Regions from separate parts of the Paenibacillus sp. LPE1-1-1.1 genome, predicted to be linked through region 2. Evidence: predicted binding sites of a transcription regulator. Region 2 holds the regulator's gene; each other region holds the start of a gene.
What was found. Region 2 encodes Rex, which represses fermentation and respiration genes when NADH is low (regulators of the CRP and FNR family bind a similar motif). Its sites were predicted from a motif close to TTGTGAAATATTTCACAA; they were not measured.
Positions count from the first base shown of each region.

Region 1: the regulator Rex is predicted to act here: its motif matches at 3,939-3,956, upstream of nadA (quinolinate synthase NadA).
Region 3: the regulator Rex is predicted to act here: its motif matches at 2,736-2,753, upstream of MRBLPE1_RS28415 (DUF1641 domain-containing protein).

Region 1 covers NZ_JBEGHY010000048.1:16,233-21,529, reverse strand. The annotation lists gene MRBLPE1_RS32815 (ABC transporter ATP-binding protein) at 69-1,613, shown strand; gene MRBLPE1_RS32810 (ABC transporter permease) at 1,619-2,701, shown strand; gene MRBLPE1_RS32805 (ABC transporter permease) at 2,703-3,665, shown strand; gene nadA (quinolinate synthase NadA) at 4,023-4,961, shown strand; gene nadB (L-aspartate oxidase) at 5,094-5,297, shown strand, end outside.
Region 2 covers NZ_JBEGHY010000023.1:755,602-760,898, reverse strand. The annotation lists gene dinG (ATP-dependent DNA helicase DinG) at 1-1,044, shown strand, start outside; gene MRBLPE1_RS20090 (redox-sensing transcriptional repressor Rex) at 1,041-1,697, shown strand; gene MRBLPE1_RS20085 (amidohydrolase) at 1,678-2,979, shown strand; gene MRBLPE1_RS20080 (DUF5590 domain-containing protein) at 3,012-3,509, shown strand; gene MRBLPE1_RS20075 (hypothetical protein) at 3,624-4,154, shown strand; gene MRBLPE1_RS20070 (AAA family ATPase) at 4,156-5,297, shown strand, end outside.
Region 3 covers NZ_JBEGHY010000044.1:385,359-390,655, forward strand. The annotation lists gene MRBLPE1_RS28400 (ABC transporter ATP-binding protein) at 1-678, shown strand; gene MRBLPE1_RS28405 (ABC transporter permease) at 694-1,989, shown strand; gene MRBLPE1_RS28410 (MGMT family protein) at 2,042-2,365, opposite strand; gene MRBLPE1_RS28415 (DUF1641 domain-containing protein) at 2,842-3,282, shown strand; gene MRBLPE1_RS28420 (NAD(P)/FAD-dependent oxidoreductase) at 3,319-4,500, shown strand; gene MRBLPE1_RS28425 (GGDEF domain-containing protein) at 4,580-5,297, opposite strand, start outside.

The DNA of each region.
Region 1 (5,297 bases), on a different contig from region 2:
CTAGCTTATAGGGTTCTTCATTTGCGATTCGTGTTTACATAGGGGTAAAACCGGGGAGATGATAAGGAATGGACCGGAGCATAACAGCAGTAGAGTTAAAAGGAATTACAAAACGGTTTCCTGGGCTCGTTGCCAACGATTCCATCAATTTTGAATTGAAAAAAGGCGAAATCCATGCGCTCCTAGGCGAGAATGGCGCAGGGAAATCGACGCTTATGAATATTCTGTTTGGCCTTTATCAGCCGGATGAGGGCGAAATTTGGATTAACGGAAAACAGACTGTTATTGAGGGTGCATCGAAGGCCATTGATCTTGGCATCGGCATGGTGCATCAGCATTTTAAGCTCGTTCAGCCGTTTACGGTATCGGAAAATATTGTACTTGGAAACGAGCCCGTAAAAGGGTTGAAAATTGACTACAAGCTTGCAAATGAGAAGGTTCGGACGATCTCCGAACGTTATGGTCTTAAAGTGGATCCTCAGGCGCGAATTAAAGATATTACGGTAGGCATGCAGCAGCGCGTTGAAATTTTAAAAACGTTATACCGCGGAGCGGAAATCGTTATTTTTGACGAGCCGACTGCCGTTTTGACCGTTCAGGAAATCGAAGAGCTAATCGAGATTATTCGCAACCTGGCTGCGGAAGGCAAATCGATCATTATCATTACGCATAAATTAAAAGAGGTTATGGCGCTCGCTGACTCAGTAACCGTTATACGGCGCGGCAAGGTAATCAAGACTGTTACGACGAAAGAGACAAATGAGCAGCAGCTTGCGGAGCTAATGGTTGGCCGTGACGTTTCCTTTGAGGTTCAGAAGACAAAGCAAAAGCCGGGAGAGGTTATTTTATCGGTGGATGCCTTGCAAATGAAAGGCGAGCAGGGCAAAAATGCTTTGAATGGCGTTACTTTTAATATCCGGGCCGGCGAAATTGTCGGTATAGCAGGCGTTGACGGCAATGGGCAAAGCGAGCTCATCTATGCGATCACGGGAATGCGCAAGGTCGATAGCGGCAGCGTGAAGCTGAACGGCCACGACATGACCAATCATTCACCGCGGCAAGTCTCGGTTGCCGGCGTAGGCCATATTCCGGAGGACAGGCATAAGCATGGTTTAGTGCTCGACTTCAGCGTCAGCGAAAATATGATTTTGAACACTTACTTCGAACCGGAGTTCGGAAGCTCGATGTTTATTGATTATAAAGCAATGGATGTGCTGTCCGATAAGCTTGTAAAGGAATTTGACGTTCGGTCATCAGGCATCCATACGCATGCTCGCGCGTTGTCTGGCGGTAATCAGCAAAAGGCCATTATCGCTCGTGAGCTGCACAAGGACCCGGACTTATTGATTGCCGTGCAGCCGACCCGCGGGTTGGATATCGGCGCCATTGAATATGTGCATAAACGGTTAGTTCAAGCCCGAAACGAAGGAAAAGCCATTTTGCTAGTGTCCTTTGAGCTCGATGAGTTGTATGCCTTGTCTGATCGCATCGCGGTCATGTACGAGGGCCGGCTGATGGGTGAGGTTGATGCAGAACGCAGAGACGATCAGCAGCTTGGTCTTATGATGGCAGGAAACAAATCTGCCGCAGCTGCAGCGGAAGGGAGAGGATAGCGTAAATGGATACTTTGAAGAAAATTTTTAATAAATCGTCTATCCTCATACCGGTTGTGGCCATTATCCTCGGCCTTATCGTCGGGGCTATTGCGATGCTGGCCGGCGGGTACAGACCAATCCTAGCGTATACTTCTTTGCTGGATAAGCTGTTTAGTTCCCCTTATAACATAGGCGAAGCGATCCGTGCGATTACGCCGTTGATTTTTACCGGACTTGCGGTATCGTTTGCATTCCGCACTGGACTGTTCAATATCGGGGTAGAAGGCCAGTTTGTAATGGGTATGACCGGGGCGACAATTATTGGCGTGCTGCTCGATTTGCCATGGTACATTCATGCTCCGTTGGCTGTAATTACTGGTGCTCTCTTCGGTGGGTTATGGGCAGGCATAGCGGGATACTTGAAAGCAAAGCGCGGCGTGAATGAAGTTATATCTTCCATCATGCTGAACTGGATTGCGCTTTTCCTATCCAATTTTATCGTTGCGAAGTTCCTTGTTGAGAAAGGTCAGCAAAAATCAATGCCGATTCACGAGTCTGCGATGATGAAAATTGACTGGCTCGTCAAATTGATGGACAACGCCCGCATGCACTGGGGAACCGTCATTGCCATCCTTTGCATCATTTTGTTCTATATCGTGCTTTGGCGCACGAAACAGGGTTATGAGCTTCGCGCGGTTGGCCATAATCCGGATGCCGCTCAGTATGCGGGTATGAACGTCAATGTCACGATGGTTAAATCGATGTTTATTAGCGGTATTTTCGCAGGACTCGGCGGCGTCTTTGAAATTTTGGGCGTCTTCGGCAATCAGACCGTTATGGCCGCTTCGCCGGGTTATGGTTTCGACGGTATTGCGGTTGCCCTTCTTGGGGGAAATACGCCGATTGGCGTACTCCTTGGGGCCATTTTATTCGGCGGGCTTAGCTACGGCTCGGCAGGCATGAGCTTTGGTGCCGGCGTACCTCCAGAGGTCGTGCGGATCGTCATCGGCGCCGTTATTTTCTTCGTTGCTTCGCATGGATTAGTGAAATGGTTCTTGAAGCCTTTTCTAAATAAACGTGCAAGCAAGCGGAAGGAGGCGGTGTAGAATGAACGTACTCGATGTCATTGGACAGCTTATTAATACTACGCTCGTGTTCTCCACCGCGCTCATTTTTGCGGCGTTAGGCGGGATGTACTCCGAGCGCTCGGGCGTCGTTAACATTGGTCTGGAAGGCTTGATGGTGTCCGGCGCGTTTGCTGCGGCAGTCGCTACCGAATACGCCATACAGGCAGGTATGGGCAATGTATCGCCATGGATCGGATTTATCGCTGCGGGTATCTACGGGGTTCTGGTCTCTTTATTGCATGCGATATCAACGATAACGTTCCGGGCCGACCAAACCGTCGTGGGTGTGGTTATTAATATCCTATCACTCGGTTTGTCGCTTTATCTAACCAAAAGCTTGTATGCAGGATCAGGACAAACGCCGCTTTTGGAAAATGTATTCCATAAGTGGCAGATTCCTTTCTTATCGGACATCCCTTTGCTCGGAAAAGCGATTTTCACCGCGTATCCGACGACTTATATCGTTATCGCGCTTGCTTTTATCAGCTACTTCGTCTTGTTCCGTACGCCTTTCGGCTTGCGTCTGCGGGCGGTTGGCGAGCACCCAAGCTCTGCGGACACCGTGGGCATCAGCGTAACGAAATACCGTTACATTGGCGTCCTTCTCAGCGGCGCTCTGGCGGGTCTTGGCGGCGCAACGATCACGTTGACGACGACAAGCAGCTTTGCGCATAACACGATCTCCGGTCAAGGCTTTATCGCGCTCGCGGCACTGATTTTCGGCAAGTGGAACCCGCTCGGCGTCGTTGGCGCGGCGATGTTCTTTGGACTCGCGCAGGCGCTCAGAAGCTTTATGCAGCGCTTTGAGTTCGCACAGCAAATTCCGGCTGAATTTTTCTACATGCTGCCCTATATTTTGACGCTCATCGTTCTAGCTGGCGCTGTCGGCCGCTCGAATGCTCCATCGGCGCTTGGGCAGCCTTACGATCCTGCGAAGCGTTAATTGATCGACGGTCTCTTTCCAAAACGGAGAGAGACCTTTTCTATTTATAAAAGAGCATAGCGCACAGGCCCTGTTTAACCTTGTACGTTGCAATAAAAGGCTCGTTTTCGCCGAAGGTTGCCCGGAGACGGCCTGCAAAATAATTAATTTTGACTTGCTGCCCTAAAATGGCCTTTAATACATTGACAGTAGCATCCACCGCGTGTAAATTAAAACTTAATCAAATGAATTTATCCCTTTTGGTTTAAACTATAGGTAAGCGACTTTCTAAGTTTGTGCATCAATTCACAAAGTTGTGCTTGCCGTATAACGGAATGGGCATTATCCCCCATCCCTCATAAGAGGAGAGGATCTACTGTGGAAGCACTGGCACTGGAACGCAAGGCGGAGCAAAACCGAGAGCTGCGTGAACGGTTGTTACAGTTGAAGAAAGAACGGAATGCGATCATTTTAGCCCATTATTACCAGCGTGATGAAATTCAAGAGGTTGCCGATTTCCGCGGGGACTCCTTCCTGCTTGCGCAGAAGGCAGCCCAAACCGATGCCGAAGTCATCGTTTTTTGCGGCGTTCATTTTATGGGCGAGAGCGCAAAGATTTTGGCGCCAAACAAAACGGTTATTATTCCCGATGAGCGTGCCGGCTGCCCGATGGCGGACATGGTAAGCGTGGATGGCCTGCGTAAGCTGAAGGCTCAGCATCCGAATGCAAAGGTCGTCACTTACATCAACTCGTCTGCTGAAATCAAAGCGGAGACTGACATCTGCTGTACGTCGGCGAATGCGGTTAAAGTCGTCAATTCCGTTGAGGGTGACGAGGTTATTTGGGTACCGGACAAAAACCTGGGCCATTATGTGCAGCAGAATACCGATAAGAAAATGATTATCTGGGAAGGTTACTGCAATACGCATGATATGCTTACGGTTAAAGACGTGGAAGAAATGAAAGCGAAATACCCGAATGCGCAATTTGTCGTACATCCCGAATGCCGTCCGGAAGTTGTTGAACTTGGCGACTTTGTAGGCAGCACAACCGCTATCATAAAATATTGTAAAGAATCGGATTGCCAAGAGTTTATCGTGGGCACGGAGGATGGTACAGGCTACCAGCTGCGTTTAGACAGCCCGGGCAAAACGTTCCATTTTGCATCTAAATATTTGGTTTGCCCTAACATGAAGGTTAATAATTTGAAGAAACTCGTTAAGGCGTTAGAGACGATGCAGCCTCAAATTTATGTACCGCCACATGTTGCGGATCAAGCCCGTTTATCCTTGGAGCGCATGTTACTCGTGAAGTAATAGGCGCTGCTCCTATGCTTAAAATATAAGAATCGCTAAGCTATGCCTTTATTTTATGTTTATTTTTCATTATGAGACATAAGCAGCCCAGCAAAAGGTCGGCTTTTGCCGTTTACCCTTGGAGGAGCCATGATGATTCCCAGATATTTAGTTGATGTGCAGCTGAATGAGCTGCCTGTTATTGAAAAAGATGTGATCGTTATCGGGGCCGGCATTGCCGGTCTTTTTACCGCTATACGGGCAAGTGAAAACAACTCGGTCCTAATGATTACGAAAAAATCGCTGCTGGACAGCAACACTCGTTATGCGCAGGGCGGTATTGCCGCCGTGATTTCG
Region 2 (5,297 bases):
ACGGATCTGAACGGAGCTGTCCGCGATTTAACCCGTCTGAAGGATGAACTCCGGACCTTTATCAAATTGGAGCTGACGGATTCCGTGTTTTGGATCGAAGCAAGCAGCGTTTACCGTTATCGCTCCGTGCAGCTTTACGGCGTTCCCGTCGATGTGAGCGCTCAGCTGCAAAAGTACTTTTTCGATGTAAAAGAAAGCATCGTGCTGACGTCTGCAACGTTATCCGTCCAGAAATCATTTCAATATGCCGAAGAGCAATTAGGCTTGACGGGGTATGAAGAACAAGGCAGGTTAAAAACCGTGCAGCTTCCCTCTCCGTTTAATTATAGGGAACAAGCGCTGGTGGTCATCCCGAGGAACTTCCCTGTTTTGAAGGGAGTATCCGTCGATGACACGTACTTGGAAATGCTGGTCGCGTCGCTTGCGGATGCAGCCAAGGAAACGAAGGGCCGCATGCTTGTATTGTTTACTTCGTACCGGATGCTTAAGCAAGTATACGAGCCGTTAAAAGAAAAGCTAACCGTCTCTGGCATCCAAGTGTTGGGGCAAGGCATCGACAGCGGGAACCGAACAAAGCTTACTAGGCGCTTTCGGCAAACGCCTGAATCGGTATTGCTCGGCACAAGCAGCTTCTGGGAGGGCGTAGACATACCGGGCGAAGCGCTGATCTGCCTTGCGATCGTGCGTCTGCCATTCCAGCCGCCCAGCCATCCGTTGGCGGAAGCAAAAGCGGAAATGCTGCAGCGTCAAAAGCAAAACCCGTTCATGAAGCTGTCTATACCGCAAGCCGTCATTCGCTTTAAGCAGGGGTTCGGCCGTTTGGTAAGAACGTCTCAGGATAAAGGAATCGTAATCATTTACGATACAAGGGTGATCGACACCTATTACGGCAAGCATTTCTTGTACTCCTTGCCTGGGCCCAAGATCGAAACGATGCATACGGACCAAATGATCCTGCGGATGCGGGAGTGGTTAAGCGATGGGAAGGCAGCCGAAACATTGGTTCACCACAACGAAACAAGCACGGAGGAGGAGAAGCGATGAAGCAAACGAAAATATCGGAGGCTGTCGTCAGAAGGCTTCCTGTTTATCTCCAAGTATTGAATGAAATGGTGAATCGAGAAATTCAAACCGTTTCTTCCCAAGACTTAGGCACAAAGCTTGATTTGAATCCGGCACAAATCCGCAAGGATCTTGCATACTTCGGTGAATTTGGCCGAAAAGGCGTCGGATACGACGTTGTATATTTGATAGAAAAAATCCGCCAGATTCTAAAGGTTGACCAGACGATTAAAGTTGCGCTTGTCGGCGCGGGGAATTTGGGGCATGCTTTGTGCAATTACAACAAATACTCCAAGGATAATATGCAAATCACTGCGGTTTTCGATGTGCATCCCAGCAAGATCGGTACGAGTATCAATAATTTGACCGTACTGCCAATGAGCGAACTTAACGCTACGGTTGAGGAACAAAAAATACGGATCGGGATCATCACGGTTCCAGCCTTTGAGGCGCAAAACGTCGCTAATCAATTCGTGGAGGCTGGCGTGGAGGGCATTCTAAACTTCGCGCCGGCTATTTTGCGGGTGCCCGATGAGGTGCGCATTCAAAATGCGGATTTTACGAGGGAATTGCTAAGCATAGCCTATTATTTAGTTAGAGAAGGAGAAACGCAGAATGAGTCAGATTTGGATTGAAAATGGTTTGTTTATAACTATGGATGATGAAAACCCGTCATTCAAGGGACATATGGTCGTTACCGGCGACCGGATTACGTACATAGGCACGGCGGCTCCCGAGCAGCTTTCTGAAGCGGTTCAAAAGATAGACGGCAGCAAGCTCGCTTTTATGCCTGGTCTTATCAATACGCATGGCCACGCCGCCATGAGCTTGCTTCGCGGCTATTCGGATGACCAAAATTTGCAGGTTTGGCTGGAACAGAAGATGTGGCCGATGGAAGGCAAATACGTGGACCAAGATACACGCGCCGGCAGTGCACTTGCCATCGTGGAAATGCTGCGTTCAGGAACAACGGCATTCGTTGATATGTACGACCGCATGGACCAGGTTGCGCAAATGGTTGAACAAAGCGGAATCCGAGGCGTTTTGACGAGGGGCGTTATCGGTCTATGTCCGCCTGCGGTGCAAGAAGCCAAGCTCACGGAAGCGATTGCTTTTGCGCGCGATTGGAACGGTAAAGCGGACGGCAGAATTACGACGATGATCTCGCCGCATGCGCCATATACTTGTCCTCCTGAATATATTGAACGTTTCGTGCAGGCCGCGCATGATTACAATTTGCCTCTGCACACCCATATGTCGGAGACCCTCGCCGAGGTTGAGCAAAATGTCAGAGACTACGGTCTCCGCCCCGTCGAGCATTTGGATCGCCTAGGATTTTTCTCGCGTCCGGCACTCGTTGCCCACGCGGTTCATTTGAATGACGCCGAGATTGAATTGCTTGCAGCCAAGGGGGTAGCCGTATCGCATAATCCCGTTAGCAATCTAAAGCTGGCAAGCGGAATCGCCCGCGTGCCGAAACTGCTGCGGGCAGGCGTAACGGTATCCTTAGGTACAGACAGCGTAGCAAGCAATAATAACCTCGACCTATTCGAAGAAATCCGTTTCGCGGCATTGCTGCATAAAGGCGTATCGGGTGATCCAACGGCTATACCGGCTTCGGAAGCATTGAAGCTCGGCACAATTTACGGTGCAAAATCGATCTGGCAGGAGGATCAGCTTGGCAGCCTTAAGGTGGGCAAGAAAGCGGATTTCATTGCGATAGATATCGAGCAGCCTCATTTCTATCCAAAGACAGATATGATGTCGCATTTGGTTTATTCCGGTTCCGGCCGGGATGTCCGTCATGTATGGATCGACGGGCGCCAGGTTTTGAAAAACGGCGAATGCACCTTACTCGACGAGGAGAAAATTCGCTATGAGGCGCAGGCGAGCTTCGATCGCTTGCTTAACGCCTAATGCGCGCCACAGCAAGGAAACGTCCGCCGTTCATGACGCTGCAGCGATGGTTATTCGTTATCGTCGCCTGTCTCTTGCTGCTTTTAACAGTCGGGTTTATTTATTTCCGTGATATACAGGATTCGCAATGGACGGCGATTAAAGCAGCCAAGAAGCAAGCCATAGAAGCTGCCGGGCTTACTGAGGTCGACAAGGTCTATCATCATACATGGGATAAAGAAACATGGGTTATCGAAGGCATCAATAAAGAGAATGAAAACGTATTTGTATGGTTAACAGAGGAGAAGCTGTCCGAGGTGATCAAAGCATCAGAGGGAATTTCCGAGCAAAACCTTAAAAATACGTTTAAAGGCAAACAGCCGAATGCAGTTGTGAAAAGAATTCAGCCCGGCCTGCTTGATGATCAGCGGGTATGGGAAATATATTACAGCGACGGAGAAAATCCGGCTCGCTATCATTATGATTTCTATCGTTTTGATAATGGAGCCTTCATTGATTCCTATAAGCTGCCATCGAGGACGGAGCCGTAAGGCTCCTTTCCTATTTTTGCAGTACGCATCTTGCCCCAAAGTATGATATACTCTCGTATAGAGGAATTGATATACGGAATGACCATATAAAATGCTGCGGGAGGGATTTTGCAAATGTTGAGACCGCGAGTGATACCTATAGTGATTACGGCTGCCATTTCGGCTTCCGTTTTATTCGGAGGCTGGGCCATTTACAATCAAGTGGCTGTTGCAGCACCGTTAGAACAGGTTGCGAAAGATGTAGCCGGCGTTGTTTCTTCAGATAAGCCGGTAATGGATAACGAGCAGGTAACCATAACGATAGAATTGAACGAGGATGCGAATCTTCGCGATGTATATGAGAGAATAGAGGCAAACGGCAAGGATGTATTCGATAACCGTGTGCTTACGTTGAAGTTTAAAGGGAAATCGAATAAGCAGCTTGAAGATCTATGGTATGCGTCTATGTTTGATATTGCGGAAGCCATGGAGACCAAAACCTATTCGAGCATTCCGGAAGCGATGAACAAAACGGCTAAAGCGTACAAAGATGTAACGGTAACAACGGAAATGGATGAAAAAAACGTATATATTACTTTAAAAAATCCAGAAGCGGTGAAATACGTCGTACTGCCACGTATCTCAGCCCAATTGGAGGCATGGTAATATGAGAAAATACGGAACAGAAATCGCGATAGGTCTCGTACCTGTTGTGATCGCGTTTTTAATCTTTATCGGACAAAATGTCGTCCCTATGCTGATGCTCGCGGCTATTGGTTTTGCACTCGTTTATACTGCGCGCGGCAGAGGCAAGCTTACGGCCATGACAAGTCAGAGGCAGCGTTCGGGGGAGAAATCCGCGCCATTTACCTTTGATCAAATCGGAGGGCAGGAGCGGCCGAAGCAGGAGCTTATCGAAGCGCTTGATTTCCTTGTTCACCAAGACAAAATAAAGAAGCTGGGTATTCGGCCGCTAAAAGGCATTTTATTGGCGGGACCTCCGGGAACCGGTAAAACTCTGCTGGCCAAAGCTGCCGCTCAGTATACGGATTCCATATACTTGGCCGCATCAGGCAGTGAATTCGTTGAGATGTATGTCGGCGTCGGCGCGGGACGCGTGAGGGATTTATTCAAAGAAGCGCGTACCAAAGCAAACAAAGCGAAAAAAAGCAGCGCGGTCATTTTCATCGATGAGATTGAAGTCATCGGGGGAAAACGTGACGGCGGACAGCAGCGGGAATACGATCAAACCTTGAACCAGCTTTTGACGGAGATGGACGGCATTTATGCCAACGAATCCCCGCGCATATTGCTGATAGCGGCTACCAACCGCAAGGAAATGCTCGATGGAGCTCTCTTGCGGCCAGGACGTTTTGACCGCCATATCGGCGTCGATCTACCGGATAAAAAGGGCAGGCTGCATATTTTAAACATTCACGCGAACAATAAGCCTATTGAAAACGGGGTTGACTTGGATCGCATCGCAAGAGAATCCTTTGGGTTCTCGGGAGCCCAGCTTGAAAGCGTCATGAATGAAGCGGCGATCTATGCGATGCGGGAGAGCAGAGAACAAATTTCGGAAAAGCATCTTTCCATGGCGATTGATAAAGTGATGATGGGCGAGAAAACGGATCGGGAAGCGACGAAGGAAGAACGCGAGCGCATTGCGCTTCATGAGCTTGGACATGCGATAATGGCGGAGCTTGTTCGTCCAGGCAGTGTTTCGCAGGTAGCTTTGTCACCGCGAGGACAGGCGCTGGGCTATGTGCGCCATAATCCTCAACAGGACCAATATTTGTATACCAAAGC
Region 3 (5,297 bases), on a different contig from region 2:
TTGATAGCGATTCAAAACCTGTCCCATCAGTTCCAAATCGGTAGAAAAGGCAATGAGAGAACCGTCCCGGTATTAAGCAACGTTCATCTAGAGGTAGCTAAGGGAGAAATCGTATCCGTCCTCGGGCGGAGCGGATCGGGTAAATCAACATTGCTAAATTTAGCAGCCGGTTATATGAAGCCCGCCAGCGGTTCCATTACCATTAACGGCACAAATGTCACGGAATACAACGAGACACAGTGGTCAAAGTTTCGCCTGGACCATATGGGCTTTATTTTTCAAAGCTTCCAGCTGATGCCCAGCATGACCGCGTTCCAGAACATTGAGCTGCCTCTTACCTTAAAGGGGTTAGACAAGAAGGCACGCGACCAACGGGTTATGGAGACGCTTGAGCTCGTAGGGATGAGCGACTATGGATCATTTTATCCGAGCGAGCTGTCAGGCGGACAGCAGCAGCGGGTCGGAATTGCGAGAGCTATGGTGCTGCGTCCTTCGATTATTTTGGCGGATGAGCCTACGGGAAGCTTAGACAGCGAGACAGAGCAAACGGTGCTGGAATTTATCCGGCATTTGAATCAACAGCGGGGAACCACGTTTCTTATGATTACGCATGATGCCGAGGTCGCTTCCATCGCACACCGATCGGTTACGATCCATAACGGAGAATTAGTCAGTTAGAAAGGAGAGCCGCATATGAAATGGAAAGATAAATATGATTTTATGCGTCAAAATATGAAGAAAAACAAATCGAGGCTGTTTATGACCGTTTTGGCCACGGCGATGGGCTGCTGCTTTCTAGTCGTGCTTTCTTCCATTGGATTCGGCTTTCAAAAGAGCATCACGGAGCAGATCACATCCAACGGTAAAGTTACCGAAGTATCGATTTATGGAAAAACTGTCGCAAGCGGCGATGAGAACAGCGTAGATTCACTCTATTCTCAGGATGAGATTGATTATTTTCAGAGCATTCCCCATGTCGAGGCCGTTGTACGCCAGAACATGGTTAACCTGAATACGCAATACGCTCTTGACGATTACGCTGCCGATGTTGAACATTCACCTGTATTTACGGTCATGGAGGCGGAGCAGCACGGCAAGCTGGAGCTAGCCGAAGGAAGATTCCCGACAAACGAGCATGAAATACTCGTAGGCTATCACTTTGCAGAATCGCTGCGTCTACCGTCTAACCCAGCTCAACCCTACTCGGGCCGTTTGTTAAATAAGACGATAAAGATTACGTTGAAGCAGCCAGCCGATGCAGCCATTAAAGAAACCCAATCCATCGCGCTAGATGCTGAGGTCGTTGGCATATTGAAGCAGCCCGCTAAGGAATGGCTGCAGGATTACAGCGTAGTCATGGATCAAAGCGCTATCGCATCGGTAATCACCTTGCTGCCTGCAGAGGAGCAGCGGCTTCTGGACCATTATCAAAATGTGCTTGTATACGCGGACGACATGCAGCATGTCACTCGTATCGCCAAAACGATTAAGGATAATGGCTACAATGCCTACTCCGTGGCGAGCGAGCTGAAAAAGGTCGATTCGATATTCTTGTTCGTAAAGCTGGGTCTTCTATTCGTAGGCGCAATCGCAGTGCTGATCGCTGCAATCGGCATTTATAATACGATGACGATGGCGGTTACCGAGCGAACGCAGGACATCGGCATCATGAAAGCGATCGGCGCGTCGCCATCCTCGATTCGGAGCATCTTCCTCCTGGAAAGCAGTTTTATCGGAGTATCGGGCACACTCATCGGAACGGCAGTCGCCTTTCTCGTCAGCTTTGCGGCAAACCAATTGATTCCAATCATTTTAAGCAGTCAAAATGAGGACAGCGAGCCTGCAGGCTTTATTTTCAGCTATATTCCTATGACATTAATCTGGGTTTCTGCAGCAATCAGTATCGGCATTGCTATTTTGTCCGGCATGCAGCCAGCCCGCCGCGCAACCGAAATTGATGTCCTAAAGGCGCTGCGCAGAGATATTTAATAAAGCTGTGGCTGTTGAGCAGCAAAAAAAGCTAACCCTTGATGCCAAGCGGTTAGCTTTCCTCCTCGGTGACGGCATGATAACGGTATTTGCTCAAATCGACTCGTCCATCCCCGCTCGTTGCAACTCCCTCTCCGTTTAAGTAAAGAATCTGCATATAGCGGGCTTCTTCATCCGTAATTGCAATTTCGCCTTTTGCATTAACTACCCTGTGCCAGGGAAGATTATGAATGCCGCTTAGCGAATGTAAAATCCGGACCACCTGTCTTGCGCCTCTGCGGCTTCCGGCTAACTCCGCTATCTGACCATAAGTCATTACGGCCCCTTCCGGAATGGCTTGAATGATGGCGATGACTCTCTGCGTAAACGGCTGCATGGTTCTTCTTCTCCTTATGCTCGTCATTTTTTATCATGTCTGTGGATTCGATTGGCTCTTTTCATCATATCTTATGGAAGGGCACTCGCGCATATTTGTATTGGAACCAAACTCATCAACCGATCCGGCAACAACCAAATAACCAAAAAATGGTGTTAATATCGACAAAATGCATGCATTCGCCTGTCCTTGATAACAAAATGCAATATTTTTTTGCCAAAAGTATTAAATTTCTTTTTAACTTTTGATGAAAACGATGTAGAATAGAAACAAAGGGTTCAATCCGATTACGTCATGCTCGCTAACTCATCCTTCTCCAAGCATCTTGGGTAAGGCTGTTACTAACGCACAGTCATCTATTTGAGAAACTATGTGAAAAGTGTAACAAACTTTAGGGATGTACGCCCGCTTCTAGCGAATGGCACAATTGAGACCATAACTTACTTTCAAATTAACGTAAAGGAGGACATTCTATAATGTCACAACCATCTGCTGGACAAGAGGTAGCAGCAAGCCTGGCTGAAGAAAAGCAATCGTTAGATGTACTTGATCAATTAATGAAGCCGGAGGTTCAACAGTCGCTGACTGTGCTCGTGGATAACCTTCCGAAATTAGCTGAAATGGTAACACTAATGACCAAAGCGTATGATTTCGCGCAAAACATCGCTACAGACAAAGTATTGATCAACGATTTCGCTCAAGGTATCGGTGAATTCGTCAAACCGGTGCAAGAGAAAGCAAAAGGGATCGCAACTGCAGCAATCGAGGCTGGCGAGCGTTCGCAAGAAGCGGCTAACACTTCTGTTGGCTTGTTCGCTATGTTGAAAATGCTGAAAGATCCGGAAGTTCAAAAAACGCTGCGCTTTGCACAAGCATTCCTTAGTGTGCTGTCTGAACGTAAAAACGAAAAAGCATAATATACTGATTACGCATAGAACGAACGGAGGATGAACATGTCGAAGCAAATTTTAATTCTTGGTGGCGGTTACGGCGGTCTTCTTACAGCTCTAACAGCCCGCAAGCACCTGACTGCAGCAGAAGCAAGCATCACAATCGTTAACCGTTACCCTACACACCAAATCATCACTGAGCTGCACAGACTTGCCGGAGACACGATCGCTGAGCAAGCCGTTGCGCTGCCGCTGAGCAAGCTTCTTGGCGACAAGCAAGTGAATATCATCGTTGATTCGGTGAAAGAAATTAAACCAAACGATAAACAAGTCGTTCTTGCAAGCGGCCAAGTACAAAAGTACGATACCCTTGTTGTTGCACTGGGCAGTGAAACAAACTACTTCGGTATTCCTGGCCTGGAAGAGAACAGCCTTGTTCTTAAATCCGTTGCCGATGCTAACCGCATCCGCAAGCATGTGGAAGAGCGCCTTGACGCTTATAAGAAATCAGGCAACAAAGCTGACGCAACGATCGTTGTTGGCGGCGGCGGCTTGACCGGCGTTGAGCTTGTCGGCGAATTCGCTGACAGACTTCCAGAAGTATGCCGCAGCAAAGGCATCGACTTCAATGACATTTCGTTATATTGCGTAGAAGCAGGCCCTGCTGTTCTGCCAATCTTCCCGAAAGTGTTGATCGACCGTGCGGTTACAAGCCTTGAGAAACGCGGCGTAAACTTCATTACGAGCGTAGCCATCACGGAAGCAACAAAAAGCTCTGTTTCGCTTAAAGACGGACGCACGATCGAATCGAGCACCATCATTTGGACAGGCGGCGTAAAAGGCAATCCGGTAGTCGGCAGCAGCGGCCTTGCAGAGGACCGCGGCCGCTCGACCGTTACGCCAACTCTTCAATCGACTTCGCATGCCGATGTATTCCTTGCCGGCGACTGTGCAGTCGTATTCCCAGAGGGCGGCGACCGTCCTTATCCTCCAACGGCTCAGCTTGCTTGGCAAATGGGCGAAACGGTAGGCTACAACCTATCGGTTCAAATCAAAGGCGGCGTAATGGATAAATTCGTTCCTGTATTCTCCGGAACGCTTGGAAGCCTAGGCCGTAAAGACGGCGTAGGTACAATCGGCGGAAACGCGACACAACTGAAAGGCTTGCCTGCATCCCTGATGAAGGAAGCAAGTAATGTCCGCTACCTGTCGCATATCCACGGTCTATTCGCACTTGCGTACTAATATACACACAAAAAAAGAAGGCGGGCATCTTGCCCTCCTTCTTTTTTTTGTTCATTTTACACGAACATCCTTATTAAATTTAGCCGGGCTGTGCCTTCGTAATTTGGTTCTTACCTGAATCCTTCGAGGTGTACAGAGCTTTATCGGCCAGCTGGAACAGCTCTTCGAAGGTCATGCCGCTTCTGTCCGTATACGCGATACCGCCGCTGGTCGTAACGGAAATCAGTTTTTCCCCGTTTATCGCGATCTCGGTTTGCTTTAGCATTTCACGCAAGCCTTCAGCCATTTCCAGGCTCTCGTCCTCGCTTCTTCCCTGCAGGAATACCGCAAATTCCTCGCCGCCCACTCTGCCAACCATTCCAATGTCCGCATAAGCCTGCCGCAGTAAATTAGAGATCGTTATAAGCACCTGATCACCTGCCAAATGCCCGTGTACATCGTTCACCTTTTTGAAATCATCGATATCCAAAAGCAATAAGGAGAAAGAAATGCCTGTCCCGCTAAGCTGCTCTCTTACCTTCTCCACAAAATGCCTGCGGTTGAATACGCCTGTCAGACCGTCAATGGTTGCTTGCGCATACAGCTTTTGTCCCGTTTCTTTGGCATGATGCGCTTCCTGCACCTTATACTCCATGGCTCTTCTAAGCCGATGGAAAACGTAAACGATTGCGATTAAGCTGGACATAAACAACAGCAAAACAAAGCTATGGATAAGCATAGTCGTCGTAAATTGGTTATAGGCAGCCTCACCGATTTCCTGCTTGCTCACGCTGTATAGTTTGTTTCCGATATACAAA